Regions from separate parts of the Paenibacillus sp. USHLN196 genome, predicted to be linked through region 1. Evidence: predicted binding sites of a transcription regulator. Region 1 holds the regulator's gene; the other holds the start of a gene.

Region 1 (3,425 bases):
TACCTACATTGGTAGGACAACTGGTTAAGTATCCTCTTCGATCATCAAAAGCATAATCCACATGCGCTTCAAAAGCATCATCTATTGCGGAAGCTTTCTCCCAGGCTTCTTTCACCTGGAACCCCGGATAGAGGCACTGGATACGAAGATGATCCTCTTCGTTAATCATAATACTGACAGACTCATCCTCACTGAGAATAACCGCACCATTCCTGGATTCATTCGCAAGACTTGGACTGATGAGATGTTTCTCCACCAGCACTCGTTTGTCGAGTTCGTCAATATCGAGCAGATCCAGCGTATGAAAATCCCCAAAGGCATGAACGTCATCGTATTGAAGTACTTCGCTCAGCTTATTCAGCACCTCTTCCGATTGCTCATTGGAAGCCAGCATCGGAAACGGAACATGCTGAAGGTTGCGTGCGATCCGGACACGGCTGCTAATGACGATTTCGGAATCAGCCGCATCACTACGCATCCAGTCGCTGAGCGCCTTCTCTGTAAAGCGCAGATTAGGCATTACGCATCCCTCCTACTCATGACAAACTTTACTCCTGAGCTATTCCTTTTTCAAGTCCTCTAATCTGGTCACGGATCTGAGCCGCCTCTTCAAATTCCTCTTGGGCGATACTCTCCTGAAGCTCACGCTTCAGATCGGCGATTTGCCGTTTCACCTTGATGCGACCACCAGCACGTGCTGGCACTTTGCCCACATGGGATGTACTACCATGAACCCGCTTGAACAAAGGGTCCAGACGACTGTCAAAATATTTATAACATGAACTGCAGCCGAAACGGCCTATTTTGCTAAATTGTGAGTACGTCATACCACACTCTTCACATTGAAGTGCTTTTGCAGGTGGTGATCCTGCAGATCCACTTTTGCCAGCTGGATCAAAATCAAGCAACCCGGACAACAAGTTGTGAATGGAAAATCCTCCTGCTGTTCCAGGGATCATCTCCCCTTTTTCACGGGCACATGACTCACAAATATGGAATTCCGTCTTCTCTCCATTCACGATCTTCGTAAAATGAAGTGTCGCCGGACGTTTATTGCATTCTTGGCACAGCATATTGATGTACCTCCTTTGACCCCGATAGTTTTCATTTACCGAGCAAAGATATTAACATCGCCTTCAACATTCTGGCACGAATTTGATCCCGGTAAGGAAGTTTGACCAATATAACCTCTCTAGATACAGCCGCTCGCATCAACCCGGCTTCCCGCTTGCTCAAGAAACGTGCTTCTTCCAGTTGATAGATCAGACCTTCGGCAGCAGTCTGCCCGATCTCATCACCAATACTATGGTGCAAATGATTATGCAGAGCTGATTGGGCCGGTAATTCAATGCGCTGTATGCGAACATAACCACCACCGCCGCGTTTACTCTCTACCAGGTATCCCTTCTCGAGGGTAAAACGTGTGCTGATGACATAATTGATCTGGGAAGGTACACATGAAAATTGATCTGCCAGATCATTACGCTGAATTTCAACCATTCCTTCGGGACTTTCATGCAAAATACTCTTCAGATATCGTTCGATAATATCAGAGATATTACGCATCCAATCATCCTCCACTGTCTGAAACGTTAAGTCAATAAGGACCCACACGCCCCCACAGAGTACACCTTCTCTACCCATTTAACCAATCAGGGAAACAGCGAATCTTGCTTCCACAGACGTTAACAGGAGAGCGAAGGAAGCACGAAGGTCCTTTAATATTCCCTTGATCCTCCGATGAAATGAATACCGTATATGGGCGCTCATCCATCAGATTGCAGAAAGAAAAGCTACTTAAGTATTAAACCTTTAGTTGACTTTGACTTTCTTTGACTTTATATACATTATAGCATATTTTGTGGGTTTGCCAAGTGGGGTCACTATTCATTTTTTACGATTTTACACGAAATATTCGCCAGACACAAAAAAACCTCTCCAAAATTGCCGGAGAAGTCCATTTGTCTTACAATAACGCTGTATTTCTATATAAGATAATCAAGTTAAATGAAGAAGAGAAATCGTAATCAAAAGAAATCAAGCAAGTAGGTTTCTCGTACAGGAATCGCTTGTTCCAAAGCCTTGATGGCTGCTTCTGGTCCTTGAATTCTTCCGATCCGTGCCATTTCCGTCGGTCTGCGATACCCCATCAAGACCGCGGTAAGGGATTGAATATCCACCTTAATGGTCTGATCATCATTGATTGGCTCGGATGTCTTCCATATGGACGCCGTTCCGTTCATTGCAACGTTTAGTTGCCATACCCCTTCATTCCATGGAGCGTGGGCATCTTCTACCTGAAGAACAATCTGCACCGGTGAGTCCTGGCTTGCAAAGGGATACTGGGATATAAACTGCTCTACACTAACGATGCGTGCCATAAAATAAGGTACAATCTCCTGTTGAATCCGTGGGTTATCCAATTGGAAAGCAAGCGTATCACTGGCAGGTGCCTGCAACGTCACTTCCTCAATCATGGAATCATGATTGGCAATAAAGGTCCATAGCCCTTGCCTAGCCTCTTCATTCAGATAGATAATCTCTTTAATGGTAAATTTACTTTCCTTCACCTCATATAAGAGATAACCTTGTGCTTCATCATTTTCATTGTAATATACAGCCTTCTGGCTGGTCCCATGTACAAGAACTGAATTATCCCACCGTGCATCATCCCGGACCAAGGTTCCGTTATAACGCTCAGCATAAGCACTGTATACTTGCTTTAATGTGCTGAGACCCGGATCGCCACGCCGAATCGTTCCAGGTGTCGCTTTTTTCGAAGGCAAATGCGCTGTAGGCACTTTATATCGTTTAAATTCAACATAGGTTTCCCATCCGTATTTCCGATAGAAAGCAAAAGAGAATGGATGCAAGAACGATATACTTTGTTTGTTGCGGTTCATTTCTTCCAACGCATGCTTCAGCAGACCCGCTACCCAGCCTTTGCGTCTATACTCTGGCCAGGTGGCTACACCGGCAATACCACCCATTTCGAACGATCTACCATGAATATAAGTTTGAAAAGGGATAATGTGAAGTTTGGCTCCTAATTGCCCTTCCTCGTATACACCCCATATATCCTGTGACGAAAACTGACTCCGCCGCTTTTCTTTTTGTTCTTCACTCATTACCACTTGAAAAGCATATTGGGAGAGTGCCATCGCTGGTTCAAAATCATCTACCGTCAATTTCTGAATTTCCATCTCATCCTGCACCCCGTTCTCTAGAATGTTGAGATCATTTTCATATGAAAGTCTGATACGCAATCTATATATCCACTATGAGTGTGTCAGAGGATTCCTACAAAGTCAAATAAGAGATGCTTTCGCATCCCCTTGAATAAACAAATAAAAAAGACACACTCGAAATCATTCAAGTGTGTCTCTGTGTTGCTTGGCGGCGTCCTACTCTCCCAGGACCCTGCG
Region 2 (3,425 bases), on a different contig from region 1:
TGGATGTACAGTATCCGCAAGTGAGTGGACTTGCCAGCAAAGAGGCTGAAACAGCGATCAACAAAGTGCTGAAAGACGAAGTGGATGCATATGTAGCCGACTTCAAGAAACAGACATCTGAGTTTGGTGGTGCAACAGCCGATCGTCCATATGCGTTCGAGAGCTCTTATGTAGTGACATACAATGAAAGAGGCGTATTGGGACTCATTACACAACGATATGAGGATTATGCTGGTGCTCATGGTATGACGTACCGAACAGGCCACACCTTTGCACTGGACACAGGCAAGGAGCTTACGCTAGATGATGTGCTGCAAAATAACAAAACGATGCGCGAGACATTGGGTAAAAAAGTGGGCGAACAACTTAAAGCTGGCGGTGGCTACCTTGAAGGTTACAAAGGGTTGAATAAAGATCAAGATTTCTATGTGACACCGACGGGTGTAGTGGTGTTCTTCCAGCTGTATGAATATACGGCGTACGCAGAGGGATTCCCCGAAATGCTATTTACGTATAAAGAACTTCTTCCTAAAGGTACAGAGCCTTTCAGTGACGTAACGGGAAGCAAGTAAGCGATCATTAGTGTGCACTTTTGTGTTATCTTTCTTATAAAGTGAAAAAAGAAGCCCTCGTCATAGATATGACGAGGGCTTCTTTGCGTATGAGCAACACATTTAGGTGTTGCTTAGTACGTTAAATGTTGATTGCGTTAACGCAGACCGTGGTCTACTAGCAATTAGATGCCTTGTGAACCTACCTTTTCGAGAACCTTATCAATGATACCATATTCTGCCGCTTCAGCAGCACTCATGAAGTAGTCACGATCTGTATCTTTCTCGATCCGCTCTAGTGGTTGACCAGAACGTTCAGCAATGATGCGGTTCAATGTATCACGCATTTTCAGGATACGGCGAGCACGGATTTCGATGTCCGACGCTTGACCTTGAGCACCACCAAGAGGTTGGTGAATCATGACTTCGCTGTTAGGCAACGCAAAACGTTTACCTTTTGCACCGGCATTCAACAAGAATGCACCCATGGAAGCCGCCATACCTACACAGATGGTAGATACATCCGGTTTGATGAATTGCATTGTATCATAAATGGCCATACCAGCTGTAATCGATCCGCCTGGGCTGTTGATGTATAAGTGAATGTCTTTCTCCGGATCTTCCGCAGCTAGGAACAACATCTGTGCCATGATGGCATTAGCCACAACGTCATTAACATCGCTACCAAGGAAAATAATACGATCCTTCAGCAATCTGGAGTAGATGTCGTAGGCGCGCTCACCCCTGTTGCTCTGTTCAACGACCATAGGAATAAAACTCACGTGAAAAACCTCCTCGGAAATGTAAATGTTATTGGTGTTTCTACTTAAACTGTTACCGTATTACCCACATAATAAACAATTCCAAACAAAAAGTCAAAGAAAGTCAAACTAACTTACAAAAAAAAGAAACCTTTCCGGTTTCATTGGTTAAAAGGGTTATGAGCTGTTAAATAAAAATGGCGCGCCCGCCAAGAATCGAACTTGGATCTCAGGCTTCGGAGGCCTACGTCATATCCATTGGACCACGGGCGCATATTATGTGACAGCAATAATGATTATAGCTCATGAAATATGTAATTGCAAGCAGTTCATTGTGGATGTGGTTTGGATTAGCCTAAAAATGATCATGATGAAGAAGAGTGGATAAAGAGTGCATTTAAGTAAATGCTATTAGAGGTTTTGGACATGCCGTATAAAATGTAATTCTGAGCGATATGTAGATGAGAAAAATGTATTCCTTCTATATATGGTATACGTGTGGCAGTCCTTGATCATGGAAGTCTAGGATTGTGAAAATAGGCGCGTACAAAAGCTTGGAAGCGTGTCGAATTAACATGTTGAAACACTTGCATGTCACGTCAGTTTTAGGTAGAATAGACGTGGGACTTAAAAAGTTAACCCGGGACGTTTTAGGGCCACGAAAGAGAGCTTGGAACGAGAACTTGCGGGAGTGGAAAGCATGCGAACGATTTTAGAAATACAAAAGCAGCTTCTGCCTGATCTCATGGATATCTTGAAAAAGAGGTATACGATTCTGCAGCAGATCATGTTATCGGATGTGATCGGACGGAGAACGTTAGCTAATTCCATGCAGATGACCGAGCGGGTTCTGAGGGCTGAGACCGATCTGTTAAAGGCTCAGGGACTTATTGAAATTGACAGCGCAGGAATGAAGATCAGCGAGGCAGGGTATGATTTGCTGCAGCAGTTAGAGCCCGTTGCCAAAGAGTTGTTCGGATTATCCGAGCTGGAAGAGCGCATCAAGCAAGCCTACGGTCTGCAAAAGGTAGTTGTGGTTCCTGGTGATTCGGACGTATCTCCGTTTGCCAAAAGGGAACTGGGCAGAGCCGGAGCGAAGGCTCTCGGCAATATCATGAGTGACAATGACGTTGTCGCCGTTACTGGCGGATCAACAACGGCCGAAGTCGCAGAGCAACTTAATCCACCAACATCTCTTAAAGGTGTCTGGTTCGTACCGGCACGTGGTGGACTAGGAGAAAGCCTTGAAATTCAGGCGAATACGATCGCATCCACAATGGCAAAACGGGTAGGAGCGCAATACAAACTCCTGCATGTACCGGATTTGCTTAGTGATCATGCCTATGAATCATTAATCCAGGACCCCAGTGTTCAGGAGATTCTACAGCTGATTCGGAAATCGCGGATTGTTATTCATGGAATTGGTGATGCCGTGGAGATGGCGACAAGACGTAAACTTGCGATGGAGATTATAGATGAACTTCAAGAGCAAGGTGCCGTATCTGAATCTTTCGGTTATTACTTTAATGATCAGGGTGAGGTTGTACATACCATGCTTACACTGGGTATGCGACTTCAGGATATTGAACGAACTGATGTCGTGATCGGAATTGCAGGTGGCAAAAGCAAAGCTGCTGCGATACACTCCGTGTTGCGATTTGGTCAGGAAGATATTCTGATTATTGATGAGGCTGCTGCCGAAGTCATTGTTGCCGAAATGGAATAAGAGTTTACTTTTCATCACAACCATTGTTGTCTTGACGGACTTTACCGTCTGTCTTGAATATATAAGTTTCATAAAAAAATTAATCAAAACTTGGGAGGAACTTACTCATGATTAAAGTAGGTATTAACGGTTTTGGACGTATTGGACGCTTGGCATTCCGCCGTATTCAAAATGTAGCAGGCATCGAGGTAGTAGCAATCAACGACTTGACTGACGCTAAAATGCTGGCTCATTTGCTCAAATATGATACAACTCAAGGTCGCTTCGATGGCGATGTTGAAGTACACGATGGCTTCTTCAAAGTGAACGGCAAAGAAGTTAAAGTATTGGCTAACCGTAACCCAGAAGAACTTCCTTGGGGCGACTTGGGCGTAGATATCGTTCTGG

What was found. Region 1 encodes CtsR, which represses protease genes until heat stress. Its sites were predicted from a motif close to ATGGTCAATAAAGGTCAAACA; they were not measured.
Region 2: the regulator CtsR is predicted to act here: its motif matches at 1,423-1,443, upstream of clpP (ATP-dependent Clp endopeptidase proteolytic subunit ClpP).

What each region holds. Positions count from the first base shown of each region.
Region 1 covers NZ_JBBCYH010000026.1:76-3,500, reverse strand. The annotation lists gene WFI24_RS32530 (protein arginine kinase) at 1-520, opposite strand, end outside; gene WFI24_RS32525 (UvrB/UvrC motif-containing protein) at 549-1,073, opposite strand; gene WFI24_RS32520 (CtsR family transcriptional regulator) at 1,105-1,566, opposite strand; gene WFI24_RS32515 (GNAT family N-acetyltransferase) at 2,028-3,203, opposite strand; partial or broken rRNA gene rrf (5S ribosomal RNA) at 3,392-3,425, opposite strand, start outside.
Region 2 covers NZ_JBBCYH010000027.1:19,493-22,917, reverse strand. The annotation lists gene WFI24_RS33010 (stalk domain-containing protein) at 1-572, shown strand, start outside; gene clpP (ATP-dependent Clp endopeptidase proteolytic subunit ClpP) at 737-1,333, opposite strand; tRNA gene WFI24_RS33000 (tRNA-Arg) at 1,511-1,585, opposite strand; gene WFI24_RS32995 (sugar-binding transcriptional regulator) at 2,013-3,038, shown strand; gene gap (type I glyceraldehyde-3-phosphate dehydrogenase) at 3,146-3,425, shown strand, end outside.